DNA from 3 places in the Thauera sp. GDN1 genome. Region 2 is predicted to be linked to each of the others. Evidence: predicted binding sites of a transcription regulator. Region 2 holds the regulator's gene; each other region holds the start of a gene.
What was found. The regulator FNR, encoded in region 2, switches genes on or off when oxygen is low (the NO sensors DNR and NnrR bind a similar motif). The targets are predictions, from matches to a motif close to TTGANCTAGNTCAA.

Region 1 (10,003 bases), 710 kb from region 2:
CGACCGGCGGCAGCGAGTGGGCGATGCCCTTGTGGCAGTCGATGCAGGTCTTGCCTTCGGCGAAGCCGGCCTGGTGCATCTGGTTCGAGCGACGGCCCTGCACCGAGTAGTCGAAGTACTCGTAGTTGTGGCAGTTGCGGCACTCCTGCGAGTTGTTCGCCTTCATCCGGCCCCACTCGTTCTGCGCCAGGCGCAGGCGTTCGGCGGCAAACTTCTCGGGCGTGCTGATCGTGCCCATGATCTTGCCGTACACCTCGCGCGAAGCCTTGATCTTGCGGATCATCTTCGGCCCCCACTCCTTGGGCACGTGGCAGTCCGGGCAGGTCGCGCGCACGCCGGTGCGGTTCTGGTAGTGGATGGTATTGCGGTATTCCTTGAAGACGTTTTCCTCCATCTCATGGCAGGAAATGCAGAACTTCTCGGTATTGGTCATTTCCAGGGCCCAGTTGAAGCCACCCCAGAAGATCACGCCCAAGGCGAAGAGCAGCACGATCGCGCCCCAGCCGGCACCGCGGATGCGCTGCATCAGGCTCTTGTTGTTGTCGGTCATGACATTCCCCGTTTATTGACGCCTCAGCGCAGGCCTTCCGCGCGCTGGAACTTGTTCGCCACCAGCGGTTTGGCGTCGGTCTGCGGCACGTGGCACTGCATGCAGAAGTAGCGCCGCGGCGAGATGTTCGACAGCTCGCCGCCGTCGCGATCCTTGAAGTGCGTCAGGCTCACCTTGGTCGCGCCGGACTCCTTGTAGCGGCTCCAGGCGTGGCAGTCCATGCACTTGTTGAAGTTGATCGTGACCTCGTAGCCCTCGACCTTGTGCGGGATCAGCGGCGGCTGCTGCACGTAGTCGCGCTCGATCGGGGGCTGGTCCGGAATCGGCTTGTAGTTGCCGACCTGCAGTTCCTGATCGGCGACGTCGGCGCCGCGAATGCTCTTGACCGCCTGCGCCATCGCCGCGGGTGGCACGATTGCACCGAAGCCGACGGCGGCGACGAGTGCGAGCACCAGATTTCGGGTTTGCTTCTTCATGACTCGCTCCTGTTGAATCGGGTCGTAATACGGAAAACGTCCTTGCCGCACACATCCACGCAGCGTCCGCAGGTGGTGCAGTCGGCATCCAGAATGAGGGGGTGGTCCTGGCCCACGCCCTTGAGCGCGGGGCGGATGACCTGCGGCTCGGGACAGACGGCGAAGCAGTCCATGCAGTCGTTGCAGGCGCTGCGCCTGGCGGCCGACACCCTGACGACCGATGCGCGTCCGAGCAGCGCGTAGAAGGCGCCCTGCGGGCACAGGTGGCCACACCAGCCGCGCGGGGCGATCAGCAGGTCGTAGAAGAAGATGCCGCCGACGATGCCCCAGGCCAGGCCGAAGCCGAAGATCAGCCCGCGATGGAACATCGACACCGGATTCACCCACTCCCAGGCCAGCGCACCGGTCGCCGCCGCGATCACCAGCACGAAGCCGAGCAGCCAGTAGCGCGTGCTACCGGCCGGCGCCTTGCCGCCCTTCAGGCCCAGGCGGCGGCGCAACCACGCGGCGGCGTCGGTGACGAGGTTCACCGGACACACCCATGAGCAGAACAGCCGCCCGCCGAACAGCAGGTAGAAGGCGAGCACGATGCCGCCGCCGAGCAGCGCCTCGCGGTAGGGCCAGTGGCCGGCCGCGAGCTGCTGGACGATGAGGAAGGGGTCGGTCAGCGGCAGCACGCCCAGCGTCAGGCTCGAGGACAGGTTGCCCTTGACGATCCACCACCCGAACCACGGCCCGAGCAGGAACAGCGCGAGGATGCCGAGCTGCGACGCGCGCCGCAGCAGCAGCCACTTGTGGGCGCGCAGCCAGCCCTTGGCCTCGACCGCCTCCTGTCCCGGCCTCGCCACCACGCCGCGCATCGCCGCGCCGCGCACGCTGGTGGGCGGGACCTTGCGCTCCGCCACACCGCCGGTCGTCGTCTGCACGCTCATGGCTTCCACCCCGAATCGAGACCGCCACCTGTAGGCTGGGCGGGTTTGTAATCGGGCACCTGCGGACTTTCACCCGGACCGACGCGGGTGTCGCCGTAGGCCTTGTCCTCCAGGCCACGCACCGGCAGCTCGACCTGGTCGCCGATCAGTGACTTTCCTGCGGCTTCCTTCTCCTCCCAGCCGCGCAGGTAGTGCTCGGCCTTCGAGCCCTGCGCCAGCCTGATCGGCAGCACCTTGATCGCCGACTCGCCGGGCAGCACGCAGGCCTTCTCGCACTTGCCGCAGCCGGTACAGTGCTCGGAATGCACGGTCGGCAGCAGCATCGCGTGGCGGTCCGAGCGCGGGTTGTGGATGCGCTCGAGCGTGATCGCCTTGTCGATGACCGGGCACACCCGGTAGCACACGTCGCAGCGCAGGCCGAGGAAGTTGAGGCAGTTCTCCTGGTCGATGAGCACGGCCAGCCCCATCCTGGCCTTGCCGATGTCGGTGAGCGCCCGATCGAGCGCACCGGTCGGACAGGCGACCACGCAGGGGATGTCCTCGCACATCTCGCAGGGGATGTCGCGGGCCTCGAAATACGGCGTACCGGTGGCCACCCCGTCGCCGAGCTCGGCCAGCTTCAGGGTCTTGTACGGGCAGTCGCGCACGCACAGGCCGCAGCGCACGCAGGCCGCGAGGAAGTCGTCTTCGGGGAGCGCGCCGGGGGGGCGGATCGCGGTCGCCGGCAGCGCCGACGCCTGCTTCGCGTACATGCCGGCACCGAGCGCGAGCAGGCCCGCGCCGCCGGCGACACCCGCCGCATCCTTGAGGAAGCGGCGGCGCGGCGACGGGGCGCTGGCTGCAGCACGTCCGGTTGCTTGCACCTTGTCGTTCATGATCACCGCAAGCCCGCACCCGCTACCGTCCCCCCGGTCGGCGGGGCGCGGAACTCGCGCCTCCTGTCCTTAAGCCTTCAGCACCTTGACCGCACACTTCTTGTAGTCGGTCTCTTTCGAGATCGGGCAGGTGGCGTCGAGCGTGAGCTTGTTCACCAGCCGGCCTTCATCGAAGAAGGGCACGAAGATCAGCCCGACCGGCGGCTTGTTGCGACCGCGGGTCTCGAGACGGGCAACGATCTCGCCGCGCCGCGACACCACCTTCACCGCCATGCCGCGCTGCAGGCCACGCTTCTGCGCGTCGTCCGGGTGCATGAAGATCTGCGCCTCGGGGACCGAACGGTGCAGCTCGGGCACGCGGCGGGTCATCGAGCCGGTGTGCCAGTGCTCCAGCACGCGGCCGGTGCACAGCCACATGTCGAACTCGGCGTCCGGCATCTCGGGCGGATCCTGGTAGGGCAGCGCGAACACCACCGCCTTGTTGTCCTTGTGGCCGTAGAACTTCACGCCCTCGCCCGCCTTCACGTACGGGTCATAGCCCTCGCGGAAGCGCCACAGCGTTTCCTTGTTGTCGACCACCGGCCAGCGCAGGCCGCGCGCCTTGTGATAGACGTCGAAGTCCGCAAGGTCGTGACCGTGGCCGCGACCGAAGGCGGCGTACTCCTCGAACAGGCCCTTCTGCAGGTAGAAGCCGAGCTCCTTCGACTCGTCGTTCATGTAGCCGGGGATCGCATGGGCGTTGGCCTTGTCGACGTCCGCCAGCGGGAACTTGTTGACCTGGCCGTTGGCGTAGAGCACGTCGTACAGGGTCTTGCCGCGGTACTCCGGCTTCTTCGCGAGCAGCTCCTCGGGCCACACTTCCTCGACCTTGAAGCGCTTGGCGAACTGGATGTACTGCCACAGGTCGGACCTGGCCTCGCCCGGCGCCGACACCTGCTGGCGCCAGAACTGGGTGCGGCGCTCGGCGTTGCCGAAGGCGCCCTCCTTCTCGGCCCACATCGCGCACGGCAGGATCAGGTCGGCCGACAGCGCGGACACGGTCGGATAGACGTCGGACACCACCACGAAGGCTTCCGGATTGCGCCAGCCCGGGTAGATCTCGTCATTGACGTTCGGACCCGCCTGCATGTTGTTGGTGGTGGACGTCCAGTAGCACTTGATCTTGCCGTCCTTCAACGCGCGGCTCTGCGCCACCGCGTGGTAGCCGATCTTCGCCGGAATGGTGCCCTCGGGCAGCTTCCAGATCTCCTCGGTCAGCGCCCGGTGCATCGGGTTGGTGACGACCATGTCGGCCGGCAGGCGGTGGGCGAAGGTGCCGACCTCGCGTGCGGTGCCGCAGGCCGAGGGCTGGCCGGTGAGCGAGAACGGGCTGTTGCCGGGTTCGCTGATCTTGCCCACCAGCAGGTGGACGTTGTAGATCATGTTGTTCACCCAGGTGCCGCGGGTGTGCTGGTTGAAGCCCATGGTCCAGAACGACACCACCTTGCGGCTCGGGTCGGCATAGACCTCGGCCAGCTTCTTCAGGCGGTCCTCCGGCACGCCCGACAGCTTGGACACCTTCTCGACCGTGTACTCGGACACGAACTTGGCGAATTCGTCGAAGCTGATGTCCTTGGCCGCGCCGGTGTCGCCCTTCGGCTTGCCGTCGGCGCCGGGATAGCCGTTGCTGGTCGCGCTGGCCTCGAGGGTGTGGTTCGGGCGCAGGCCGAAGCCGATGTCGGTCTCGCCCATCTTGAACTTGACGTTGCGATTGACGAACTCGGTGTTGACGCGCTTGGTCTGGATGATGTGGTTGCAGATGTAGTTCAGGATCGCCAGATCGGTCTGCGGCACGAAGATCATCGGGTTGTCGGCGAGCTCGTACGAGCGGTGCTCGAAGGTCGACAGCACGTGGACCTGGCAGCCCTCCTTGGACAGGCGACGGTCGGTGATGCGGCTCCACAGGATGGGGTGCATCTCGGCCATGTTCGAGCCCCACAACACGAAGGTGTCGGTGTTCTCGATGTCGTCGTAGCAGCCCATCGGCTCGTCGATGCCGAAGGTGCGCATGAAGCCGGCCACGGCCGAGGCCATGCAGTGGCGCGCGTTGGGGTCGATGTTGTTGGTGCGGAAGCCGGCCTTGTACAGCTTGGAGGCGGCATAGCCTTCCCACACCGTCCACTGGCCGGAGCCGAACATGGCGATGGAATCGGGGCCGTGCTCCTTGATGGCCTTCTTCCACTTCTGCTCCATGATGTCGAAGGCCTGGTCCCAGGAGATCGGCGTGAATTCGCCGTTCTTGTCGTACTGGCCGTTCTTCATGCGCAGCAGCGGCTTGGTCAGACGGTCCTCGCCGTACATGATCTTGGACAGGAAGTAGCCCTTGATGCAGTTCAGGCCGCGGTTGACCGGCGAATCGGGGTCGCCCTGGGTGGCGACGATGCGGCCGTTCTGCACGCCGACCAGCACCGAGCAGCCGGTACCGCAGAAGCGGCAGGCGGCCTTGTCCCAGCGCACCTTGGTGCTGGGCGTCGCTTCCTGCGCCTGGGTCACGACCGGGATGCCGATGCCTGCCGTGGCAGCCGCAGCGGCAATCGCGTTGTTCTTGATGAATTCGCGTCGATTCATGCTCATTTCAGACCTCCGTCAATTCCAGACCAGCATCGGTGTATTCGTAGGCGACCGTCAGTCCCTGGACCTTCGGGGCGAGATTCACCGCCAGGATCGAGTCGGTGACCGACCAGCCCGCACCATCCTCGATGGTGATGACGATGCTGCCCTTCTCAGTCGACGACCCGTGCAGCTCGACCCCGGGAATCTTCTTCAGGGCCTCGATCACCTCGGGGAAATCGGCGGGGAACGCCCGCACGACCAGACTCGCAATATTCATGCTTCCCTCTCCGTGGGAATGTTGTTGTCCGAGCGCATGGCGATCGCCCGTGTCGGACAGGGACCGATGCACGCGCCGCAGCCGGTGCAGCCGCTCGCATCCAGCACCGGCTGGGCAACGCCGCCCAGTTGCAGACGAAAACGGATTGCGGCTTCGGGACAGGATTCGCCGCAGACGCGGCATTCGACGCCGCGCACGGCCAGGCAGGCCTCGCCGATGGTCGCCACGATGGCCCACGGCGCCGCATCGGCATCGCGCCGCAACAGCGCCTGCGGCTCGCAGCTGCTCACGCAGTCGGCGCAGAAGGTGCACTCGCCGCGGCTGAAATCCACGCCGGGGAAGCCGCCGTCCATGCGGACCAGGATGCGGGTGGGACAGGCCTCGATGCAGCGGTCGCAGCGGGTGCAGCGGTCGATGAACAGCGCCTCCTCCAGCGCCCAGGGCGGACGCCGGGCAGGCGCGAGTGTCGGCCGTCCCATGCGCAGGAAACCCCTGCGGGAAGGCACAACAAGAGAGGACGACTCGGCAACCACGACGATTTCCTGAAGGAATGGCACTCGGGATTAGAGCCCACTCCAGCGTCCGGGTTATTGACTCTGATCAACTTGCGAACAACTCGCAAATCGACAGAATCGGTACCGATCGAGCACAGCCGGCGCGGCGCCGGCGTCCTTCAGCCGCGCATGCGCTCCACCGCCCACACCGCCGCCTCGACCCGCGAGCGCAGGTCGAGCTTGCGCAGGATGTGCTTCACGTGCACCTTCACCGTGCCCTCGGCGATGTCGAGTTCGCGCCCGATCTGCTTGTTCGACAGGCCCTCGGCGATCTTCTCCAGGATGCGCGTCTCCTGCTCGGTGAGGCCGGCCGCCCCCACCGACTGCGGCCGCGACTCGCTGCGCAGCGCGGCGGCGAGCAGGTTGTTGAGCTGCTCGGGGATCACCGTGCGCCCGGCGGCGACGGCCTGCAGCGCCTCGAGCATGGCCTCGGGCTCCATGTCCTTGAGCAGGTAGCCGTCGACACCGCCGCGCAGCGCCGACACCACGTCCTCGCCCGAGTCCGACACGGTGACCATGACCACCCGCATGTCGAGACGCGCGGCGCGCAAGCCGCGCAGCACCTCGAGGCCGCTCATGTCGCGCATGTTGAGGTCGAGCAGGATCAGGTCCGGACGCAGCTCGCGGGCGAGCATCAGCCCCTCCGCCCCGCCAGCCGCCTCGCCGACGAGCTGGAAGCCCGGGATCATCTGCAGCAGCTGCACCATCCCGCGGCGGAACAGCGGATGGTCATCGACGATGAGCACGCGTTGCGTTTCGGTCATGCGCTGGCTTCTCCCTGTGCGCTGCGGGCGTCCGTCGCCGACGCCGCACCCCCGGTGGCGGCCCGGAAGCGGACGCAGACCCGGGTTCCGCCGCGGTCCATGGGGGCGATCTCGATCTCCCCGCCCATGCTGTGCGCACGCTCGCGCATGATGGTCAGGCCGTGGTGGTTGTGCGCATCGGCCGGCGGACCGCCGATGCCGTCACCGTCGTCCTCGACGCTGAGGCAGACCGATCCGTCCGCCGCCCCGTGCAGTGCCACCCGCGCCGTGCGCGCCCCGGCGTGGCGCACCATGTTCGACAGCGCCTCGCGCACGATCTGCAGCACGTGCACCTCCTGGTTGGGGCTGAGCTGGCAGTGCCCCAGGTCGACGTCGAGCGCGATGTCGACGCCACCGCGGGTGCCGTACTCGCGCACCGCGTCCTGGATCAGCGTGGCGAGGTCGGCGGACAGCCCGAGGCGGAAGGACACCAGCAGCTCGCGCAACTGGCGGTAGGCGGCGTTGATGCCCTCGCGCAGGTCGGCGATGATGGGCGCGGCCTGGGCGTTGCAGGCCGGATCGGCCACCACCGGCTGCAGCAGGCTGACCTGGATCTTCATGTACGACAGCGCCTGCGCCAGCGAATCGTGCAGTTCGCGCGCGATCGCCGAGCGCTCCTCCTGCAGCGCCAGCAGGCGCTCCTGTTCGCTGCGCCGCGCCGCGCCGAGCGCCATGCCCATGTGGCGCGACAAGGCCTCGATGAGCTGGCGCTGCCAGTCCGCCAGGCGTACGCCGTCGGCCAGCGCCAGGCGCAGCATCCCGTAGTGGTGTTCGCGGTCGCGCAGCGGAAAGCGCAGCAGGCCCGGATTGTGCAGCGCCAGGCCGTCGCCGCCGGACGCGGCGCGGCAGGCGCCGCAGGCCTCGTCGCCGCGCGCCAGGCGGTCCGGACAGGGGCCGATCGACGACGCGATCACCGTCGCCGGCCCGCCCTGGGGCGGCTCGATGCACACGAAGCTGCCCTCCAGCCCGGCTACGCGGTCGATGTCGCGCAGCGTGGCCTCGTAGGCCTCGGCCGCGGTCGGGGTCTGATACAGGCGCGCGATAGCGTGGTACAGCAGCTCGAGCGAGCGGTTGCTGCGCTGCAGCTCCGCGGTCTTGTCGGCGACACGCTGCTCGAGCGTGCGGTAGTGCTCCTCGAGCTTGTCGGTCATCAGGTTGAACGCTCGCCCGACCCGGCCCAGCTCGTCCTCGCCGCTGTAGCTCACGCGCACGCCGAAATCGCCGTCGGCGATGCGCCGCGCCGCATCGAGCAGGCCGCGCAACGGCCGCAGCAGCGCGCGATGAAGCATGAACAGCGCGATCAGGACCACCAGGATGGTCACACCGATGGCGACGCCGAGGATGAAGCGCAGGTCCTGGATGCGGGTCTCGGTGTCGTGCTCGAGCACGGCCACCAGGGTGTTGAGCTGCTCGACGAAGGCATCCACCTCGGTCAGCAGCAGCTCCACCTGCTCCGCCGGCGGCGGTGGCGAGCGGCTGCCGAGCGCCTCGATGCGCGGCTTCAGGCTCATGTGCCAGGAGGCGTGCACGCCGCGGTAGGTGGCGGCGAACAGGTCGCCGGGCGCGCGCTCGATGAAGCGCAGCAGCGCCGGATGCTCGAGCTGGCGCTCGAAGTCGACCACCGCATCCGCGACCCGCGCGGTCTGGAAGCGACCGTTGAGGGAGTCGACGGCGATCAGGTTGGCCACCCGGTGGGTGTAGCGGCGCAGGCTGCCGGCGATGTTGATCGCGCTCGCACTGCCGCGCGTGCTCTCGACGACCACCACCGAAGCGCTCATGCCCGCCAGGCTGATCAGCGTGAGCGCGAGCATCGCCACCGATACCAAGAGCATGATCGAGCGCCGGACCAGCAGGCGCGGAATCGCGAATTGCATCATCGGCCTCCTTGCGGGCCTTCACCCCGCCGGCAACGTGGACGTATCCCTTCCACGCCGTTTCCTCCATCGAGACACCGCAATGCTTTCATTTTCTCTTCATTATCAATGTCTTGAAAAAGTTCCCAACTACCTCTTTCGAGGTATGCGCACCTACTCCGCCGCGCCCTCCGCCAGGGCGGTGCAGCATGCACGCAGCACTCGAGCGGCTAGTCTACAGCCCGATCGCCATAGTTGGCGTCAGCAGGAGAGTCGCATGAGCAGCCACAAGCCCCCCGCCGTCGATACCCAGGACTTTCTGGCCCGCTTCGCGCCGTTCAACATGCTCGACGACAGGGAGCGCGCCCGCATCCAGGCCGGCGCCCGCCCGATCCACGCCGCGCGCGGGGAACTGCTGCTGCAGCAGGACGACTGTCCGCGCGGGGTCTATCTGGTGCTGTCCGGGCGGGTGAAATGCTTCGTGCTGTCGCCCTCGGGCGGCGAGAAGATCGTGAATCTGGGCGAACCGGGCGGCTTCTTCGGCGAGGACGCGGCCCTGCTCAACCGTCCCCACATCGTCAATGCGCAGGCGATGTGCGCCAGCGAGCTGCTGCTGGTGCCGACCGTCATCCTGCGCGAGACCATGGTGAGCTCGCCGGCGTTTTCGGTGTCGATGGCGATGCGCCTGGCGATGGCCAACTACGACCTGCTGGCGACGATGCAGATGCAGCTGCAGATGAGCGGCACGCAGCGCGTGGCACATTACCTCACCCGCCTGGCCCCGGACGATGCCGAGCGCTGCGAGATCCGCCTCGACATCGACAAGCAGACCATCGCCGCCCAGCTCAACCTCACCCCCGAGACCCTGTCGCGCATCCTGTCGCAGCTCACCCGCGAGGGCATGATCCAGCCCCGCGGCCGGCGCGGCATCGTGCTCAGCAAGCTGTCCGAGCTGCGCAGCTGCGCAGCGCACTGAACAACGGCGCACGCGCGCATCCATCTGCGCGCGGCAGGTTTCAGGCCTCGCCCCCAGCCAGGGGCAGGATGTGCTGCAGGTGCGCCGGAACGGCGAGCCAGCGGCTGAAGATGCG
Region 2 (10,003 bases):
ACGGCCGTAACGGCGTCATGACGCCCTTCGGTCAGGTGCTCGGTGCCGACGGCGTGAAGGACGTCGCCAACTACGTGCGTTCGATGAACGGACTGGCTCACGATTCGGTGCGTGCCCAGCGTGGCAAGGAAGCCTTCGAGAACAACTGCGTGGCCTGCCACGGTGCCGACGCCAAGGGCAATCCGATGCTCGGTGCGCCCGATCTGACGAATAACCAGTGGCTCTACGGCTCGTCGGAAGCGACCATCATCGAGACCGTCACCCATGGGCGCAACAACAAGATGCCGGCATTCGGCGAGTTCCTCGGCGAGGACAAGGTCCACATCCTGGCCGCCTATGTGCTCAGCCTGAGCAAGAAGTAATCGAAGTCTCGGCAGTTTGCAGTTCCATCCCGGGAGGAGGGGGTCCTCCCGGGGTTTCGAAAATAACAATAACAACAAGAATTCATTGGTAAAAAGGCCATGAACAGCCCATCCCCTTCGCCGCAGAAGACGGCGAACAAGTCCCCGGAATCCTCAGAGGACACGCTTTACGCCTCCCGCAAGAAGCTCTACGTGCGCGCGGTCACCGGCCTCTTCGCCAACTGGCGCTGGGCGCTGGTGTGGATCACGCAGCTGATCTACTACGGACTGCCGTGGCTGACCTGGAATGACCGCCAGGCCGTGCTGTTCCACCTCACCGAACGCAAGTTCTACATCTTCGGCTGGGTCTTCTGGCCGCAGGACGTCTTCTTCCTCGCGCTGCTGCTGATCATCTCGGCCTACGCGCTGTTCTTCTTCACCGCGATCGCCGGCCGCCTGTGGTGCGGCTACGCCTGCCCGCAGACGGTCTACACCGAGATCTTCATGTGGATAGAGCAGAAGATCGAGGGTGATCACAACAAACGCCAGAAGCTCGACCAGGCGCCGATGAGTGCCGAGAAGGCCGTGCGCCGTGGTGGCAAGTTCCTCGCGTGGGCCATCGTCGCGCTATGGACCGGCTTCACCTTCGTGGCCTATTTCTCGCCGCTCGACGAACTGCTGCAGTCGCTGACGAGCTTCAGCTTCGGCCCGTGGGAGATCTTCTGGATCCTGTTCTATTCCGCGTTCACCTACCTGTTCGCCGGCGTCATGCGCGAGCAGGTGTGTACCTACATGTGCCCGTATGCCCGCTTCCAGGCGGTCATGTTCGATCCGGACACGCTGGTCATCACCTACGACGAGGAGCGCGGTGAGCCCCGCGGCACGCGCAAGAAGGGCATCGACCCGCGCACCGTTAGCAAGGGGGACTGCATCGACTGCGGCATCTGCGTGCAGGTGTGTCCCACGGGCATCGACATCCGCAAGGGCCTGCAGTACGAGTGCATCGGCTGTGCCGCCTGCATCGATGCCTGCGACCAGGTCATGGACAAGATGAACTATCCGCGCGGCCTGATCCGCTATTCGACCGAGAACGCGATGAAGCGGCACTGGGGTCGCAAGGAGATCGTCAGCCACGTGCTGCGGCCGCGGACCCTGATCTACGGCGCCATCCTCGTGCTGATCTGCATCGGCTTCGTGTGGGGCCTGGCGGCACGCGAGCCGCTGCGCGTCGACATCATCCGCGACCGCTCCTCGCTGGGGCGCGAGGTCGAGGGCGGCCTGATCGAGAACGTCTACCAGCTCCAGGTCATGAACATGACCGAGGTGCCCCGTGCCTTCCGGCTCGAGGTCTCGGGTCTGCCCGGGGTGCGCATCGCCGGCGAGCAGCGCGTCGACGTGGCGCCGGCAGCCACCCAGTCGGTCACGCTGCAGGTCGTGGTGCCCTACGACTCCGGTCAGCCCGGCACCAACAACATCGCCTTCCAGGTGACGGCGGAAGACGATCCCGGGCTCACGCTCAGGGAAGAGACCACTTTCCTGATCCCGCGCTGAAATGAGTACGAGCATGAGTGAGAAGCCGCGCCAACCGTGGTACCGCCAGGGCTGGCCCTGGTTCCTGATCGCCTTCCCCGCGGCTGCGGTCGTCGGCGGAATCGCCACCCTGGTGATCGCCGTTCAGAGCTTCGACGGCATGGTGGTCGACGACTACTACAAGGAAGGTCGCGCGATCGTGCAGACGATCGGACGGGTCGAGCATGCCCGCGAGTTGGGACTGCGCGCCCAGCTCCGGGTGCGCAGCGAATCGGTCCACATCGAACTCTCCGCCGCGGATGCCGTCCGCTTGCCCGAGCGCATCCGCCTGACGGTGGCCCACCCGACGCGCGGCGGCCTCGATCAGGAACTGGTGCTCGCCGGCAGTGCCGGTGTGTATGAGGCGGCGCTGGCACCGCTCGGCACCGGACGCTGGTTGTTCGTTATCGAAGACGAGGCCCGAAGCTGGCGAATGGACGGGTCCGCATTCCTCCCTGCAGAGATGGAGATCACGATCGATCCGAATGTCTGATATCGAGCGCAGCCACTGAAACACGCTCCGCCAACGAAAACGGCCCGCACATGCGGGCCGTTTTGTTTCCTCCCCCGATCGATCGAGGGCGCAGGACCGTCCGACGATCAGCGATACACCAGGACCGGCGTCTTGCTGTGGGTCAGGACCTTCTGCGTTTCGCTGCCGAGGAGCAGGCCGGCGATGCCGCGGCGTCCATGCGAGGCCATGAAGATCAGGTCGCAGCCATGACGGTCGGCTGCATCGATGATGGCTTCGTAGGGCACTTCATTGACGACGGTGTCGCTGTCCGCGGCCACACCGGCCGCATCGGCCGCATCCTTGGCCTTGGCGAGGATGGTTTCGGCCTCGGCGGCCGCGGACTTCGAGAACTGCTCCGGCGTCGTGGGGTCGATCAGTGCACCCTCGCCATAGATCGGCATCGGGAAGTCGGGCTGGGCATAGAAGAAGGTGATCCGGGCTCCCGTCTCCTTGGCGAAGGAAACCGCCCGGGCTACCGTACCTTCCGACAAGGCCGACCCATCGGTCGGGACCAGAATGTGCTTGAACATGACGGATGCTCCCTGTTGTGTGTCACGATCCGATTATAGCGAGGTGGGGCGGTCTGCCATGATTGATCGTGATCAAACCGCGGCAAGTTCCTACGAGATCCTTGGAGATGCGAGATGAGGCTGACTTTTCTGGGGGCCGCCGGCGAGGTCACCGGCTCATGCATGCGGGTCGACCACGAGCGCGGCAGTTTCCTGATCGACTGCGGACTGTTCCAGGGGGGGCGCGAGGCGGATCGCAAGAACAGCGAGGCGCTGAGCTTCAACCTGCGCGAGATCGACTTCGTGCTACTGACGCATGCCCATCTCGACCATACCGGCCTCGTTCCGCGGCTGGTGGCGCTGGGCTACAAGGGACCGATCTTCGCCACCGCCGCCACCGTCGATCTGCTCGCCGTGATGCTGATGGACTCCGCGCACATCCAGGAAAAGGAAGCGGAATGGGCCCTGCGCAGCACGCGTTCGCGCAAGGCCGGGCGCGGCGGGCAGCTCGTGCCGCTCTACACCGTCGAACAGGCGCGCCACAGCCTCGGACGCCTGCGCCCGCTCGCCTTCGACGAGATGGTCGAGGTCGGCCCCGGCGTGCGCTGCCGCTTCCGCAATGCCGGCCATATCCTCGGTTCGGCGATCATCGAGATCGACGTCGAGGAGCGCGGCCACACCCGCCGCCTGGTCGCCTCGGGCGATCTCGGCCAGCCGATGCGCCCGGTGCTGCAGGACCCGGTGCATATCCCGGCAGCGGATTACCTGTGCGTCGAGTCGACCTACGGCGACCGCGCCCACCGCTCCTTCGCCGAGACCTGCGACGAGCTGGCCGAAGTGCTGCGGCGCACGTTGAAGGTCGATGGCGGCAACGTGATCATTCCCGCATTCGCGGTCGGGCGCACGCAGGAACTGCTGTTCGTGCTGGCGGATCTGGTGCGCGCAGGCCGTGTCGATCGACTCGACGTCGTGGTCGATTCGCCGATGGCCTCCGCGGTCACCGAGCTCACCGTGCGCCATGACGACCTGTGGGACGAGGAGACGCGCGAGCTTTATGCGTGGACGCGCAAGCACCCGGACAGCTTCAACCTGCGCTTCGTGCAGGACGTCGAGGAGTCGATGGCGCTCAACGCGGTGCGCGGTGGCCTGGTGATCATCTCGGCGAGCGGGATGTGCGATGCCGGGCGGATCAAGCATCACCTGCGCTACAACCTGGGGCGGCGCGAGTGCGCGATCGTGATCGCCGGCTTCCAGGCTGCCGGGACGCTGGGGCGGCGGCTGGTCGATGGGGCGCGCCAGGTCACCCTGTTCCGCGAGCGCATTCCGGTGCGGGCGCGCATCCACACCATCGGCGGCCTGTCGGCGCATGCCGACCAGCCCGCCTTGCTGAACTGGCTGCGTGGGTTCAGGAATCCGCCGCGACGCACCTTCGTCGTGCATGGCGAGCCGTCCGCGGCATCGGCGCTCGCCGACCTCGCCGAGCGCGAGCTCGGCTGGCGTCAGGTCGAGGTCGCCGTGCCGGGTGTGCCCTGCGTGCTGAACTGAGGGACCGGCGTCGCGGATCGCAGGCCGGGTGTGGTCTCAGGCGTTGTAGCGCGACAGGCGCTGCGGATCGTGCAGCGTGATGCGCTTGCCATGGACGCTGATCAGGCCGGCCTCGCTGAGGTCGTGGAAGATGCGCGACAGGGTTTCCGGCGTCAGGTTGAGCCGGGACGCGATCACCTGCTTGCTGGTGGGCAGGGCGATCTCGCTGGGCGTGTCGCTGTCGGCGACCTGCAGCAGGTAGCCGATCACGCGCTGCATGCTCGAGCGCAGCGAATAGGTCTCGACGTCCTGGATCAGACCGTGCAGGCGGATCGCCATGCCTGCCAGCAGCTTGTGGGCGAAGGTGGAGTCCTGGTCGATCAGGTCGGTCACCACCTGCTGGCCGACATGCACGAGCACGGTGTCGGTCAGGGCCTCGGCGAAAACCGGGTAGGGGTGGTTCATGAACATCACCGCCTCGCCGAAGCTCTGCATCGGGCCGATGATCTCCACCACCTTCTCGGTTCCCTGCGCCGACGAGAATGCGAGCTTGACCTGGCCCGAGACGACGAAGTAAAAGCCGTGCGGCTGGTCGCCGCGCTGGAACAGCACCTCGCCGCGGGCGACGTGGCGGTCACGCGTGTAGCGTGCGACGAGCTGGATGTCCGCGTCCGACAGTTCGCTGAACAGCGGGATCCGGTGCAGCAGGGACGGGATGTCGAGCTGGGAATGAGGGGGCATCGAAAGACTCTCCGTAAGGCGTCGCAATTCTAGTCCAGCCGGTGCGTTGCCGGCTGTTTCCGGCTCTGTGGCCGGCTATCGGAAGGAGAAGGGATGTATTTCGCGATCAAACATCTGCATGTCACCTGTGTCGTCCTCAGTGCGACCGGTTTCCTGCTACGCGGGCTGTGGATGATCACCGGCAGTCCGCTGCTGCGCCACCGGCTGACCCGGGTGCTGCCGCACGTCGTCGACAGCCTGCTGCTGCTGTCGGCCATCACCCTCGCGGTGATGATCCAGCAGTACCCGTTCGCCGCCGACTGGGTGACGGCCAAGGTTGCCGGCCTGCTCGCCTACATCCTGCTCGGCACCGTCGCGCTCAAGCGCGGGCCGACGGTGGGCATCCGCGTCACCGCCTTCGTCACCGCGCTGATGGTCTATGGCTGGATCGTGTCGGTCGCCCTCACCAAGAATCTGGCCGGATTCCTCGCCTGAATCCGGCGGCGGGCGGCGGTCAGCGCACGCCCTGCTGGTGCTGGATGAGGCGCTTGAGTCCGGCCGGGTCGAGCAGCAGGACGTGCTTCTGCTGCACCGAGATCAGCCCGTCTTCCTGGAAGCGCGAGAAGGCGCGCGACACGGTCTCGAGCTTGAGCCCGAGGTAGGAGCCGATCTCCTCCCGGGTCATGCGCAGGTTGAACTCCTGCGACGAGAACCCGCGGGCGTTGAAACGCTGCGACATGTTCAGCAGGAAGGCAGCCAGGCGCTCCTCGGCGCGCATCGAGCCGAGCAGCATCATCACGCCGTGGTCGCGCACGATCTCGCGGCTCATCACCTTGTGGAACTGCAGCTGCAGGCCCTCGATCTGGTGCGAGAGCTGCTCGAGCTTGTCGTAGGCGATCACGCACACCTCGCTGTCTTCCAGCGCCACCGCGTTGCAGCTGTGCGTCTCGGTGCTGATGCCGTCCAGCCCGAGGATCTCGCCGGTCATCTGGAAGCCGGTGACCTGCTCGCGCCCATCCTCGAGCAGCACGTCGGTCTTGAAGGAGCCGGCACGGATGGCGTAGATCGCCTCGAAGCTGTCGCCGGCGCGGTAGAGGTTCTGCTGGCGCTTGACCTTGCGGCGCGCGCCCACCAGTTCATCGAGGCGGCTCAGCTCGCTGTCCGACATGCCGAAGGGCAGGCACAGCTCGACGAGGTTGCACTGCGAACAGGCGGTCTTGAGCCCATTCACGGTAATTGGCACGGTCGCCCTCATCTGCACGATAATCCTGCTTCCCCGACAAAAGACACCGATTCGGGCACGAGTGGATCTTCAGATCAAGCTCGTTGACCCACGTCAACCAAAAAATTGCGCTGGTCTGCCATTGTTCGGCACACCCTGCAGCAGCAAGATCATGAAAAGTCAGAACGAACTCATCTTCGATCCGCAACTGATCCGTAGATTCGACATCAACGGACCGCGGTACACCTCCTACCCGACGGCAGATCGCTTCGTCGAGGCCTTCAACGCCGAGGCGCTCAAGTCCTGGCTCGCCAAAAGGGCCGTGGGCGGCGTGAGCAAACCGCTCTCATTATACTTCCACATCCCGTTTTGTAACACGATCTGCTATTACTGCGCCTGCAACAAGATCATCACCAAGGATCACGGGCGCTCGGCCAAGTATCTGAAATACCTGGCGAAAGAGATCGCGATGCAGGCCGCCTGCCTCGAGGGCAGCCGGCAGGTGACCCAGCTCCACCTCGGTGGCGGCACCCCGACCTTCCTGTCGCACGACGAGATGCGCGAGCTGATGGCCGCGGTGCGCGAGCACTTCACGCTGGTGCCCAACGGCGAGTATTCGATCGAGGTCGATCCGCGCAAGGTCGATTTCGACACCGTCAAGCTGCTCGCCGATCTCGGCTTCAACCGCATGAGCGTCGGCGTGCAGGACTTCGCCGAGGACGTGCAGGCCGCGGTCAACCGCATCCAGAGCTTCGACGAGACCAAGCTCGTGATCGACGCCGCGCGCGCCACCGGCTTCAAGTCGGTGAGCATGGACCTGATCTACGGCCTGCCCAAACAGAACGTGATCAGCTTCAACCGCACGCTCGAGCAGGTGCTGGAGATCTCGCCCGACCGCATCTCGCTCTACAGCTACGCGCACCTGCCCGGGCTGTTCAAGCCGCAGCGCCGCATCAACAGCGGCGACATGCCCACCGCCGACACCAAGCTGCAGCTTCTGCAGCTCGGCATCCGCCGCCTCACCGAGGCCGGCTACGTCTATATCGGCATGGACCACTTCGCCAAGCCCGACGACGAGCTCACCATCGCCCAGCGCCAGGGCCGGCTGCATCGCAACTTCCAGGGCTACTCCACCCAGGCCGAGTGCGACCTGCTCGCCTTCGGCGTGTCGGCGATCGGCAAGATCGGCCCGGTGTATGCGCAGAACGTCAAGACCCTGGACGAGTACTACGACGCGCTCGACCGCGACGAACTGCCGGTGCTGCGCGGCATCGAGCTCACTGCCGACGACCTGCTGCGGCGCGCGATCATCCAGGCCCTGATGTGCCATTTCGAGCTCTCGATGCAGTCGATCGAGATCGCGCACCTGATCAACTTCCGCGAGTATTTCGCCGACGAACTCGCCGACCTCGCCGAGATGGAGAAGGCCGGCCTGGTGAAGATCGACGGCGACTGGATCAGCGTGCAGCCGGGCGGTCGCCTGCTGGTGCGCGGCATCGCCATGGTGTTCGACCGCTACCTGCGCGCCGACCGCGAGCGCGCGCGCTACTCGCGGGTGATCTGAGGCGCAGGGCCGGCGACCGGATGGCTGGGGGCGCGGCGATTCGCCGCACCCGCCGCGCGCTGCGGCGTAAAATGGCGGCCTCGCGTTCCCGGCGGCCTTGGCCCGTCTCCCCATGCCCGAAACCGGTTACTTCGCCGTCTTCCTGATCGGCCTGCTCGGCGGCACGCACTGCGTGTCGATGTGCGGCGGCATCGTCGGCGCGCTCACCATGCAGGTGCAGACGCCGGGCGGCAAGCCGCAATGGCCGCTGCATCTGGCCTACAACCTCGGCCGCATCGGCACCTACACCGCGCTCGGCGCGGCGGTCGGCTTCATCGGCTCGGTCGGCCTGCTGTACGACGGCATGCTCCCGGTGCAGATGACGCTGTACGTGCTGGCCAACCTGATGCTCGTCGCGCTCGGTCTGTATCTGACCGGTTTCACCCGTCTGCTGGCGCCCATCGAGCGCGTCGGCCACGTGCTGTGGCGCAGGATCCAGCCCGCGACCCGTCGCTTCCTGCCGGCGCGCTCCGTGAAGCAGGCGTTGCCGCTGGGCATGCTGTGGGGCTTCATCCCCTGCGGTCTGACCTATTCGATCCTCGCCACCGCGCTGGTCACCGGCTCTGGCGCCCGCGGCGCCGGGCTGATGCTGGCCTTCGGCCTGGGCACGCTGCCCAACCTGCTGCTGGCGGGCATGCTGTTCAAGCGTTTCCGCGATTTCACCCGTCACCGCAAGGTGCGCCTCGCCTCTGGCCTGCTCGTGCTCGGCTTCGGGCTGTTCGGGCTCTATCATGCGCCCACGCTCGGCGGCGACCTGTGGGGCGGCGTGGTGTGCGTGACCTGAGCGCCGCATCCGCTGGCGCGGCGTCGAACATTGAGGAGTGAAGCATGGAAGAAGTGACGATCAAGGTCGAAGGCATGAGCTGCGGCGGCTGCGTCAGGAACGTGACCGGCGTGCTCAAGGGGCTCGCGGGCGTCGAGGACGCGCAGGTGTCGCTCGAGCAGGGCAGCGCCACGGTGCGCTTCGACCCGGCGCAGGTGTCGGTCGACGCACTGCGCACCGCGGTCGAGGACGCCGGCTTCGACTCGCCGGCCTGAGTGCCGGATGCACGCAGGACGCCGTGCAAGACATTGTGGTTTCCCCCTATAATCCGCGCACAATTTTTCCACGGGAGGGATTCATGGGCTTCGATATGGTCAGCGCCGGCAAGGACGTGCCGAACGACATCAACGTCATCATCGAGATCTCCGCTCAGGGCGATCCGATCAAGTTCGAAGTGGACAAGGACAGCGGCGCCGTCTTCGTCGACCGCTTCATGGGCACTTCGATGCGTTACCCGCTCAACTACGGCTACGTGCCGCACACCATCGCCGGCGATGGCGACCCGGTCGACGTGCTGGTCGTAACCCCCTTCCCGCTGCAGCCGGGCGTTGTCATCCGCTGCCGTCCGGTGGGCGTGCTGAAGATGGAAGACGACGGTGGCGTGGATGCAAAGGTCGTGGCCGTGCCGGTGTCCAAGCTGACCCCGCTGTACGACAAGGTGCAGACCACCGACGACCTGCCCGAGCTGCTGATGAAGCAGACGGTGCATTTCTTCGAGCACTACAAGGACCTCGAGCCCGGCAAGTGGGTCAAGGTCCTGGGCTGGGGCACGGTCGAGGAAGCCAAGCAGGAAATCGTGAACGGCCTGGCTGCCGCCAAGAAGTGATTGCCTAGCTCTCCGCTGCATGCAGAAGGCCCGCTCGATGCGGGCCTTTTGCCGTGTACGGCATACGCTTGCGGGCGTGCCGGCGCTGCGCGGGGGTCAGGGCTGGTGCCTGCCGAGCCGGCCTCAGCCCGGGATGCGCGCGACGTGCAGCAGGTTGGTGCTGCCGCTGGTACCGAAGGGCAGGCCGGCGATCACCACCACCACCTCGCCCGCACGCGCGAAGCCGTGGCTGAGCGCGGCGCGACTGGCGTGCTCGACCATCTCGGCGACGTCATGCACCTCCTCGAAGGGCACCGGATGCACGCCCCAGGCCAGGGCCAGGCGGCGCGCGGTGGCCGCGTGCGGCGTCAGC
Region 3 (10,003 bases), 1.4 Mb from region 2:
TCGCGCGCTGCCCGCGGCGAGCTCGAGCTGCGACAGTTCCTCACCGCTGCCGCCGAGCGCGGAGCCGAGCAGCGCGAAGGGCGAGGTGATGGCCTTGCCGATGAGGTTGAAGAACATCTTCAGCACCAGGCCGAAGATGCTGAACTCGGGGTCGTCGAGCGTGCCGCTGACCGGCAGGTGCAGGTCGATCTCACCGCGGCGGTTCTTCAGCAGCGACACCGCGAGTTGCACCGGCAGGTTCACCGCGTCCGGACTATCGACCTTGTCGCCGAAGGTGAGCTGGTCGAGGAAGATCTGGTTGGTCGCGGTGAGCTTGCGGTCCTCGATCTTGTAGTTCAGTTCGGCCGACAGCTTGCCCTTGGCGATGCCATAGCCGACGTACTTGCCGGAATAGCTCGACAGGCCGGTAAGCTCGAAGTCGGTGACCTTGGCGACGATGTCGAGGTGGGCGTCCTGACGGAAGGGGTTGAACTCGCCGACGATGCTGAGCGGCGCCGCCTTGTCCACCTTGCCGACAAGGTCGAGCTTGGCGATCGTGTCCGGCGAGGTCGAGAAGCCGGTGAGCGTACCCGCCAGGTCGGTGAGGTTGGCGTCGTAATTCGGACGGATGAAGCGGTCGCTGAAGGCGACGTTGCCGCGCTTGATCTCGACACGGTCGATGCGGATCGGCGGCGGCGGCGTGGTCGGCGGCGCGACCTCGACCGTGCGCTTGCCCTCCGCGGCAGGAGCCGGCTCGCCCATCGGGCTGGCTTCGCCGCCGAGCGCCACCGGCGCGGCCGCCTTCGGCGGCGGCGCAGGCGGCTCCTCGCCGCTGAGGCCGCCGATCTCGCGCAGGTTCAGCCGGCCCTGGTCGTCGAGGATCAGCCGCGTATAGAAATCATCGAGCGCGACGCGCTTGATGGCGAGCGCGAACGGCTCCAGGCGAGCATCGATGCCGCCCACGCGCAGGGTGCGCCAGCGCAGGAAATCGGTGGCGTTGAGGCGGTCGACCGAGGCGAAGTTGGCCACGCCGACGTCGCCGTTGAAGCGCGCGAGCACCTGGCCGCGACGCCCGGTCTGCAGGTTCAGCCGGCCCTGGGTGGTGACGTTGCCGCGCGAGATCGCGATCTTCGTCTGTTCGAGCACATAGGGCTGCAGCGGCAGCAGGTCGACGTTGCGCAGGTCGAGGCGCAGGTCGGCCTTCAGCGGCTCCAGCGTCAGCGGCCCGGTGGCCGCGATCTTCCCGCGCTTGTTGAAGCGCGAATCGAGCTTGAACTGCAGCGGGGCGCCCTTGGCGGTGGAGAAGCCATCGAGCTCGAAGTCGATGTTGTCCACGGTCGTGACCACCGGACGCCTGACACCGCGGTCCTCCAGACGCACCGACGCGGCCTTCAGCGCCAGCTTGTCGACTGCGATCACCCAGTCGCCGCCCTCCTTCGCCGCCTTGGCGCCGCGCGCGCCCTTGGCCGCGGGGGTCGGGGACGGCACCAGTGCCTTCACCAGGTCGAAGCTGCCATCCTTGAGGCGCACCGCGGAAACCTCGGCGCCCCTGAGATCCAGCCCGCCGACGCGGACGTTGCGGCCGGCGATATCGACCGTCGCCGAGCGCAGGTCGAGCGCCGGCACCTTGATCGCCGGCGCCTTGGCGCCCTTGAGCATCAGCGCGAAATCGCGCAGCGCGAGGGCCTCGGCGTTGAGCTCGATCTTCGGCTCACCCTTGTCGCCGAGCGTGACGCGGTACTGCAGCGCCCCGGTCAGCGCGCCATCGCTGATCGCGCCGCCCGGCAGGGCCTGGCTCAGGTAGGGCGCGTAGCGCGCGAGCTTGATGGCCTCGAACTGCAGGTTGCCCGAGAACTGGAAGGGCGACAGGCGCAGCACGTCCTCATGGACGAACTTCTCGCCGGCGTCGCTGACGTAGTCGAGCCGGATCTCGGCCGGGAGCTCGCCGACGTTGGCGAGGTCGCGCATGTCGAGGTTGATCGCCTCGATGCGGGCGCGGAAGGGTTCGGCGAGGGTGCGATCCTCGAGGCGGATCACGCCGTCGCGGATGCGCGCCAGCGCCAGCAGGAAGTCGGGCTGAGCGGAGCTGGACGCGGGCGCCGCAGCGGCTGCAGCCTCCGTGCCGGCCGCCGGCGCTTCGGGTTCTGTCGCTGCGCCCCCGGTCTTCGGCGCGGCCGCGGCCGGTGCCGGCTTCGCGGGCGCCTTCGCGGCGGCGGCCTTGTCCGGCGGCAGCAGCAGGTCCATGAGGTTCAGACCGCCGTCCTTCAGCATCACCAGGTCCACTTCCGGCTTCGCCAGGCGCAGGCGGGTGAAATGCCAGCGCCCGATCAGCGGCTGCACGTCGGCGAACTCGAGTTCGAGCTCGGCGACCTTCGCGACCGGCGCACCCGCCCGATCCTGCAGCTCGAGCTGGTCGATCTGCAGCGGGCCGCGCAGCGCGACCACCGGCGGCGCATCGGCCGGCTGGCTGAAGGACAGCTCGAGATTGGTGGTCAGCAGCGCCGAGGGCAGCTTGAAGCGCGGCTCGATCGGCAGGTAGGCCACCCAGGGCGCGAGGTCGAACTGCTTGAGGGCGACGTCGAGAATGGTCTCGTGCGTCTCGGCGAAGGGCTTGGTGCGGGCATTGAGCAGCAGCGGGTCGCCATTGAGCTTCGCGCTCAGCGAGGGCTGCACGAAGACATCGACCTTGACCGGCAGGTTGGAGACGAAGGGCACACCGAGGCCGATCTCGCTGAGCTCGTGGCGCAGGCCGCGCGGCTTGTCCTCGACCTCGATTTGGCCGCCGCTGATGCGGATGTTCCCCACCGAGAACTGCAGCGGGGCCGATTCCTCGGCCGGTGCGTCGCCACCGAGCGCCTTGATGCGCTCGACCACGTCGCTCCAGTTGTGCCGGCCGCCCTCCTCGAGCGCCAGCTTGACGCGCGGCGCTTCCAGCGCGAGCTCGTGGAGCACGATGCCCTTGCGCACGACCGACTCGATCTCGAGGTTGGCACGCAGCGCGTCGAAGGACAGCGCCTCGCCGCTGCCGTCCGCCGCCATGACCCGCAGGCCGCCGACCTCGGCGGTCAGCCGGAACGGGTTGATGAGAACGCGCTCGATGCTGACTTCGCGACCGAGGATCTCGCCGAGATACTTCTGTGCATAGTGCCGCGCCACAGGCGGCGTCGCGAGGTAGCCCACTGCCGACAGCGCCAGCAGCGTTCCCGCGGTCCACAGTGCCCGACGGACCCCCTTGCGCCGCGGCGGCACTGTGGTCGAGTCGGTCGTGGTATCAGACATAGGAAACTCCAAGGAGAAGATTCATTCTTATTATCCCGTCCGAGCACGGGCGCATCCGCATGCGCACGGGCTCGTGGATTGCCGCGTTGCGGCATAGGGCGTATTCTGCGCCGCTTTCCCCGTACAGGTAAGCACGTGATGCACGCCTTCGCGCCTGCCGCGCCGACGGGCGGCCGTCGTTTCGATGTCGTCATCATCGGCGCCGGCGCCGCCGGGATGATGTGCGCCGCCACCGCCGGCCAGCGCGGACGCAGCGTGCTGCTGGTGGACCACGCCACCCGCCTGGCCGAGAAGATCCGCATCTCGGGCGGCGGGCGCTGCAACTTCACCAACCGGCGCGTCGGACCCGAGAACTACCTCGGCCTCAATCCCCATTTCGTGCGCTCGGCGCTGTCGCGGTACACGGCGCGCGATTTTATCGAGCTCGTGCAGCGCCACGGCATCGATTTCCACGAAAGGGATTGGGGGCAGCTGTTCTGCGACGATTCCGCGCAACGGATCATCGACATGCTGCGCGCCGAATGCGAGGACGGCGGCGTGCAGTGGGCGATGCCGGCGACCGTGCATCAGGTCCGCCATCGCCCCGGCGACGGTGAGGGCGAGCGCTTCGCCATCGAGACCGACCGCGGGCACTTCGCCGCATCGAGCCTGGTGATCGCCAGCGGCGGCCTGGCGATCCCGAAGATCGGCGCCACACCCTTCGGCTACCGCATCGCCGAGCAGTTCGGCATCCCGGTCGTCGCGCCGCGGCCGGCGCTGGTCCCGCTCACGCTGCCGCCGGAGACGCTGGCGCGCCTCGCTCCGCTCGCCGGCATCTCGCTGGAAGTGGAAGCGCACTGCCGCGGGCCGGTGTTCCGCGAGGCGGCGCTGGTCACCCACCGCGGCCTCTCCGGACCGGCGATCCTGCAGGTGTCGAGCTACTGGCAGGCGCAGGCCTACCGCGACAAGGAAGAGGAAAAGGACTGGGAGCCGGTGCACCTCGACCTGCTGCCCGGCATCGATGCCGAATCCTGGCTGCTCGAACATGCGCACGACAAGGCCTTGCTACCCAACCTGCTCGCCGAGCGCCTGCCGCGCCGCTTCGCCCATGCCTGGTGCGAACTCCACGGGTGGACGAAGCCGGTGAACCAGTTCCGCCACGCCGAACTGCGCGCCATCGCCGCCAGCCTGGCCGACTGGGCGCTGACCCCGTCCGGCACCCAGGGCTATGCGAAGGCCGAGGTCACTCTCGGCGGAGTCGATACGCGGGCGCTGTCGTCTAAGACCATGGAAGCGCGCGGCGTGCCCGGCCTGCATTTCGTCGGCGAGGTCATGGACGTCACCGGGCATCTGGGCGGCTACAACTTCCAGTGGGCGTGGTCGTCGGGCGTCGCCTGCGGCCTGGCGGCCTGAGCGCGGCAACCGCCCTCGCGTATCTCGCCCGCGCAGCCCTCAGGCCGGCGCGTCGGGGTCGCGGCGCCGCCACAGCAGCGGCAGCAGACCGGCCACCTGGAGCAGGATCAGGCCGCCGAAGGCGTACTGCAGCGCGCCGACCATGTCGTGGCCGTGGGCGCACAGGGCATCGAGCGCGTGGCCGAGCCCCCACTGCACCGCGAATGCACCGGCGAAGGCCATCAGGTTCAGTGCCGTGCTGACCCGCCCGAACAGCGCCGGCGAAAAGGCGCGCGAGGCCGCCAGGTAGCTCTGCGAATTGACTGCGGAGAACAGGCCGAAGAGGAACCAGACGACCATCACCGGGCCGAGCGCGAACAGGATCGCGAGCTGGATCAGGATCAGGCAGACGTATCCGCCGCGCAGCAGGGACACCGGCTCCACTCCGCGCCGCGCCAGGCGCACGCCGAGCATCCCGATCGAAAGCTGCCCGACCAGCGTGCCCAGGTTCAGCACCACCAGCATGCCCGCGGCCTGCGGAAGGTCGAACCCGTTCACGTTCATCAGCCAGGGCACCGCCCACAGGCTCTGCAGCGCCATGAAGCCGCCGACGAAGGTGGCCGACGACGCGGCGTAACGCAGGAAGACGGGTGAAGCATAGATGCCGCCGACGACGCGCAAGGCCTCGCGCAGGGTGCCGCGCGGCGGGTCGACCGGCGTATCGGGCAGACTGCGGAAGATGGTGAATGCAGGCGAGCAGCGCCACCCCGGCGATGAGCCAGAATGCGCCGCGCCAGCCGAGGACGGGCAGCGCCGCCTCCAGCGGCGTGCTCGCGGTCAGCGCGCCGAGCGCACCGGCGGCCATGATGAAGCCGGTCATCGAACTCTGGCGCTCGCGCGGGTACCACAGCGCGAAGCCCTTCAAGGCCGCCATCAGGCAGGCCGACACGCCGAGGCCGATCAGCGCGCGCCCGAACCCGAGCGCCTGCAGCCCGTCGCCGAGCGCGAACATCACCGCGCCGATCGCGGTCAGCAGCAGCAGCAGCGCCTCGACCCGCCGCGGCCCGAAGCGGTCGAGCGCCATTCCCACCGGTATCTGCGCCAGGCCGAAGGCGAGGAAGTAGGTGCTGGTGAGCAGGCCCAGGTGCGCAGCGGAAAGGTCGAGCTCGGCCGTCAGCGCGGGCGAGATCACCGCATTGACCGTGCGCAGCAGGTAGGAAAGGTAATAGCCGAGCGCGAAAGGAAGGAAGATCCGTCCCCACCGGCCGGGCGCTTCGCTCGAATGCATCCGCGCGTATCCCATGGCGAACAAATGCGCATTGTGCCTGCCGGGCGCCGCCGCGGCGAGCGCGCACCGCCTGCCGTACGTCATCCGTCCGATCGCGCAGATTGTCGACTTGACTCGTATCAATGCCGTCCGGTCGGGCGCGCGGAGAATGCGTCCGACGAATTCCCCCCGGAGCGAAGCATGGCCTCTATCGCCGAACTGATGACGCACGACCACCGCAGTTGCGACCACGATTTCGCACGTGCCGAAACCCTGGCGAACAAGAAGGACTGGGAGGGCGCGGCGCTTGCGTTCGAGGCCTTCGCCAACGGCCTTGAGGCCCATTTCCGGGCCGAGGAAGAGGACCTCTTCCCGCGCTTCGAGGCAGTGACCGGCATGACCCAGGGGCCGACCCAGGTCATGCGCGGCGAACACGTCGAGATGCGCGCATCGCTGATGCAGCTGCGCGCGGCGCTGGCCAACCGCGACCTCGACGAGTTCGCGGGCGAGGCCGAGACCCTGCTGATCATGATGCAGCAGCACAACATGAAGGAAGAGAACATCCTCTATCCGATGTGCGACATGCGCCTTGGCGGCGAACGCGACGCCCTGGTGAATACGCTCGCCACCCGCCTCGCTCCGGAGCACGCAGCATGAATACCAGGACCGTCGATGCACGCGGCCTCGAGCCGCCGGAACCCTTCGAGCGCGCCATGGAGGCGCTCGCCGACCTGCAGGCCGGCGAGGAGTTCACCTTGCTGATCGACCGCATGCCGCACCCGCTGCTGCGCATGCTCGATCGCGACGGCTACCGTCACGAAGCCAGCTTCCGCGACGACGGCACGGTCGCGATCCTCATCGGCAGACCATGAGCAGTGCGAATCCGGGCCTGGCATACGAGGACACGCCTCCGCTCTCCGCACCGCTGCGTTTCTTCCTGACCGCGCCGCTGTTCGGCCTGGTCGCCGGTCTGGTGCTGCTGTTCGACGGCGACCTGCTCGCCTCCCGGTGGACGCCGGGCGCACTCGCGGTCGTCCACCTGTTCGCCGCCGGCTTCATGCTGCACGTGATGCTCGGCGCCCTGCTGCAGATCCTGCCGGTGGTGGCCGGCGCCGCCTTCCCTGCCCCGCTGCGCATCGCCGGGGTGACCCACGTGCTGCTCGGCCTCGGCGCCGCGGGCCTGGCCTTCGGGCTGGGCAGCGGCACGCCGTTCGCGATCATCGCCGGCGCGGTCCTGCTCGCCGCCGGCCTGGGCCTCTTCCTCGCCGCCAGCCTGCTGGGGCTGGCGCGCGCGGCCCCCGCACAGGGCGCCAGCCGGACACCCCGCGACCTGCGCCTCGCCCTCGGCGCGCTCGCGCTCACCACCGTGCTCGGCGTCGTGCTCGCTGTCGCACTCGGCCAGGGCCTGGCGCTGCCGATCGCACTGCCGACCCTGGTCGACCTGCACGCCATCTGGGCCTGGATGGGCTGGGGGGGGCTCCTGCTCGCGGCGACCAGCTGGGTGGTGGTGCCGATGTTCCAGATCACCCCGGCCTACCCGGCCGGTTTCACCCGCTCCTGGGCTCCGGCGACGCTGGTCGTGCTGGTGCTGTGGTCGGCGAGCCTCATCGCCGACATCGGCTGGCTCAAGCTCGGGCTCTCCGCGCTGCTGCTCGCGCTCGCCGGCGGCTTCGCGCTGCAGACCGTCAAGCTGCAGCGCAATTCGCGGCGCAGCACCCCGGACGCGCCCTTCCGCGCCTTCCGCCTGTCGATGATCGCCCTCCTCGGCAGCCTCGTCGCGCTGCTCGTGTCGCTGGTCCACGACGCGTCGCAATGGCCGATCCTGGCCGGCGTGCTGGTGCTGCACGGCACATTTGCCGGCGCCATCAGCGCGATGCTGTACAAGATCGTGCCCTTCCTGACCTGGCTCAACCTGACCCAGGCCCGGGTCCGTGCCCCGAACATGAAGAAGCTGCTCCCGGACGGCCCGATCCGCAAGCAGTTGCGGCTGCACGCCGCCGCCCTCGGCGCGCTGATCCTGGCCGTCCTGCTGCCGGCCATCACCCCGCTCGCCGGCCTGCTGGTCGCGGTGGAATTCGGCTGGCTGCTCGCCAACCTGCTGCGCGCGGTACGTGCATGGCATCAGGCGGCCAACGCCTGAAAGGCGCATGAACAAACGCGCGAAATACGTTTGACGCGACAAAAAGGACCCTGTATAGTTCGCGGCTCTCGGGGTGTAGCGCAGTCCGGTAGCGCGCTTGCTTTGGGAGCAAGATGTCGGGGGTTCGAATCCCTCCACCCCGACCAGCTCACACCCCGATTGCCCGCGGGAATCTGCCCGTAGCTCAATTGGATAGAGCACCGGCCTTCTAAGCCGGGGGTTGCAGGTTCGATCCCTGCCGGGCAGGCCAGGACAGGTTTCGAGGGCTTCGGTTTTGCCGGGGTCCTGTAGTGGCGGCATTAGCTCAGTTGGTAGAGCGTTGGATTGTGGCTCCAAAGGTCACCGGTTCGAAACCGGTATGTCGCCCCAAAAACAGCAAGGGCTGTGGATATTTATCCACAGCCCTTTTTGTTTGTGCAATCGCCCTGGATCGCCACCTGCTGACTGCGCCGCGAAGGCCGCCGGCACGGCACCTGCCTCATCCTTGAGCAACCGGCCACAGGGCTTCGCAGTTCCGGCCTTGCGCCACTTATCCACACCCTGACCCACAGCTCTTTCCCCAGCCGCTGGGGACAAGCGGCACACCCCCGCGGTCGCGAGCCGCCGCGCCGCCACCGGGTGCGCGGGCAGGCATCCTGTGCTACAAGTCGCTTCAGCCCTTTTGCCCCTGCCCTCATGTCCCGCCCCCTCTTGCTCGTCCTCCTCACGGTACTCGGCCTGCACGGCTGCGCGGTGGTCGCCGTGGCCGGCGCCGCGGTGACGGTCGCCGCGACCGCGGTCAGCGTGACGGCCACCGTGGTCGAGACCACCGTCGATGTCGCCGCCGCCGGCGTGGATGCGGTCGTCGGGGACGATGACGAAGAGGAAGACGCGGAAGACTGAGCGCCTGCCTCCGCGCTCACGGTTCGGCTCGGGCGGGTTGGCCGAAGCCTCGCGCCGCGAACGCGCGCGCGCAGTCCAGGAATCGCGCGAGACAGGGATTGGCGTTGCTCGCGGCCCAGATGACGCCCTGCTCGACGATGCGCGGCGTGGAGATCGGGCGGAACACCGCGCCCGGCAGGCGCATCCGGCTCATCGACTGCGGCACCAGCGAGACCCCCAGGCCTTCCGCCACCAGGTTGACGATCGTCTGCTGCAGGTGCGTTTCCAGCCGGATGCAGGGCTCGAAGCCGTGCTCGCGGCAGCATCCCGCCACCAGGGCGTGCAGCGCAGGGGCGGTGGTCGCCGGGAAGGTGATGAAGGGCTCGCCGGCGAGTTCGCCGACGTCGATCAGCGCCGCCGGCGCCAGGCGGTGGTCCGCCGGCAGCACCGCGCACAGCGGTTCCGCATGGATGCTGAGGTACTCGAGGCCCTCGGGGCGCTGCCACGGAAAGGCGATGCCGAGGTCGGCACGCCCGGAGAGCAGCGCCTCGTTCAGTTCGCGCGGCAGCACTTCGCTGAGCTGGATCTCCGCGTCCGGGTAGGCGTCGCCGTAGCGCTTGATCAGCGCGGGCAGAACGTTCCACGCCGCACTCATCGTGAACCCGACGCGCAGCACCCCGCGCTCGCCGCGCGCGGTGGCCTGGGTGGTGCGCACCGCCGCATCCAGCCCGTCGAGCACACGCACCGCCTGCTCGTGGAAATGTCTCCCGGCGGCGGTCAGCTCGACCTGGCGCGAGCTGCGCGCGAACAGGACCACGCCGAGCGCGTCCTCGAGTGCCGCGATCTGCCGGCTGAGCGGCGGCTGGGTGATGTACAGCTGCTCGGCCGCGCGTCCGAAATGCAGCGTTTCGGCCAGCGCCACGAAGTAACGCAACTGGCGCAGCTCGATCATCATTCATACCCCATCCGTATCGATCGAAGCAGAATATGGAATTGGACAGCATCGATCAACGTTCATACGCTGCACCGACCGTATCCGGAGCCGCGCATGTCCTCCATCATCAATGTCGTCCTGCCCGTGTTCGCCCTCATCCTGGCCGGCTACG

Region 1: a site for FNR is predicted at 6,293-6,306, ahead of napF (ferredoxin-type protein NapF). Genes of this name have one in related genera too.
Region 3: a site for FNR is predicted at 6,027-6,040, ahead of CKCBHOJB_RS07875 (hemerythrin domain-containing protein). Genes of this name have one in related genera too.

What each region holds. Positions count from the first base shown of each region.
Region 1 is NZ_CP097870.1:3,801,446-3,811,448, forward strand. It holds gene CKCBHOJB_RS17630 (NapC/NirT family cytochrome c) at 1-550, opposite strand, end outside; gene CKCBHOJB_RS17635 (nitrate reductase cytochrome c-type subunit) at 574-1,026, opposite strand; gene napH (quinol dehydrogenase ferredoxin subunit NapH) at 1,023-1,958, opposite strand; gene napG (ferredoxin-type protein NapG) at 1,955-2,833, opposite strand; gene napA (nitrate reductase catalytic subunit NapA) at 2,903-5,446, opposite strand; gene CKCBHOJB_RS17655 (chaperone NapD) at 5,448-5,702, opposite strand; gene napF (ferredoxin-type protein NapF) at 5,699-6,181, opposite strand; gene narL (two-component system response regulator NarL) at 6,376-7,020, opposite strand; gene CKCBHOJB_RS17670 (HAMP domain-containing protein) at 7,017-8,936, opposite strand; gene CKCBHOJB_RS17675 (Crp/Fnr family transcriptional regulator) at 9,190-9,888, shown strand; gene CKCBHOJB_RS17680 (exonuclease domain-containing protein) at 9,929-10,003, opposite strand, start outside.
Region 2 is NZ_CP097870.1:3,093,783-3,103,785, reverse strand. It holds gene ccoP (cytochrome-c oxidase, cbb3-type subunit III) at 1-362, shown strand, start outside; gene ccoG (cytochrome c oxidase accessory protein CcoG) at 462-1,892, shown strand; gene CKCBHOJB_RS14245 (FixH family protein) at 1,894-2,403, shown strand; gene CKCBHOJB_RS14240 (universal stress protein) at 2,511-2,954, opposite strand; gene CKCBHOJB_RS14235 (MBL fold metallo-hydrolase) at 3,069-4,478, shown strand; gene CKCBHOJB_RS14230 (Crp/Fnr family transcriptional regulator) at 4,515-5,198, opposite strand; gene CKCBHOJB_RS14225 (SirB2 family protein) at 5,292-5,672, shown strand; gene fnr (fumarate/nitrate reduction transcriptional regulator Fnr) at 5,692-6,432, opposite strand; gene hemN (oxygen-independent coproporphyrinogen III oxidase) at 6,572-7,963, shown strand; gene CKCBHOJB_RS14210 (sulfite exporter TauE/SafE family protein) at 8,076-8,786, shown strand; gene CKCBHOJB_RS14205 (cation transporter) at 8,831-9,040, shown strand; gene ppa (inorganic diphosphatase) at 9,124-9,651, shown strand; gene pyk (pyruvate kinase) at 9,775-10,003, opposite strand, start outside.
Region 3 is NZ_CP097870.1:1,712,481-1,722,483, reverse strand. It holds gene CKCBHOJB_RS07895 (DUF748 domain-containing protein) at 1-3,258, opposite strand, end outside; gene CKCBHOJB_RS07890 (NAD(P)/FAD-dependent oxidoreductase) at 3,397-4,650, shown strand; gene CKCBHOJB_RS07885 (hypothetical protein) at 4,690-5,310, opposite strand; partial or broken gene CKCBHOJB_RS07880 (MFS transporter) at 5,405-5,917, opposite strand; gene CKCBHOJB_RS07875 (hemerythrin domain-containing protein) at 6,098-6,553, shown strand; gene CKCBHOJB_RS07870 (DUF2249 domain-containing protein) at 6,550-6,768, shown strand; gene CKCBHOJB_RS07865 (hypothetical protein) at 6,765-8,036, shown strand; tRNA gene CKCBHOJB_RS07860 (tRNA-Pro) at 8,106-8,182, shown strand; tRNA gene CKCBHOJB_RS07855 (tRNA-Arg) at 8,210-8,286, shown strand; tRNA gene CKCBHOJB_RS07850 (tRNA-His) at 8,330-8,405, shown strand; gene CKCBHOJB_RS07845 (hypothetical protein) at 8,712-8,918, shown strand; gene CKCBHOJB_RS07840 (LysR substrate-binding domain-containing protein) at 8,935-9,852, opposite strand; gene CKCBHOJB_RS07835 (AEC family transporter) at 9,946-10,003, shown strand, end outside.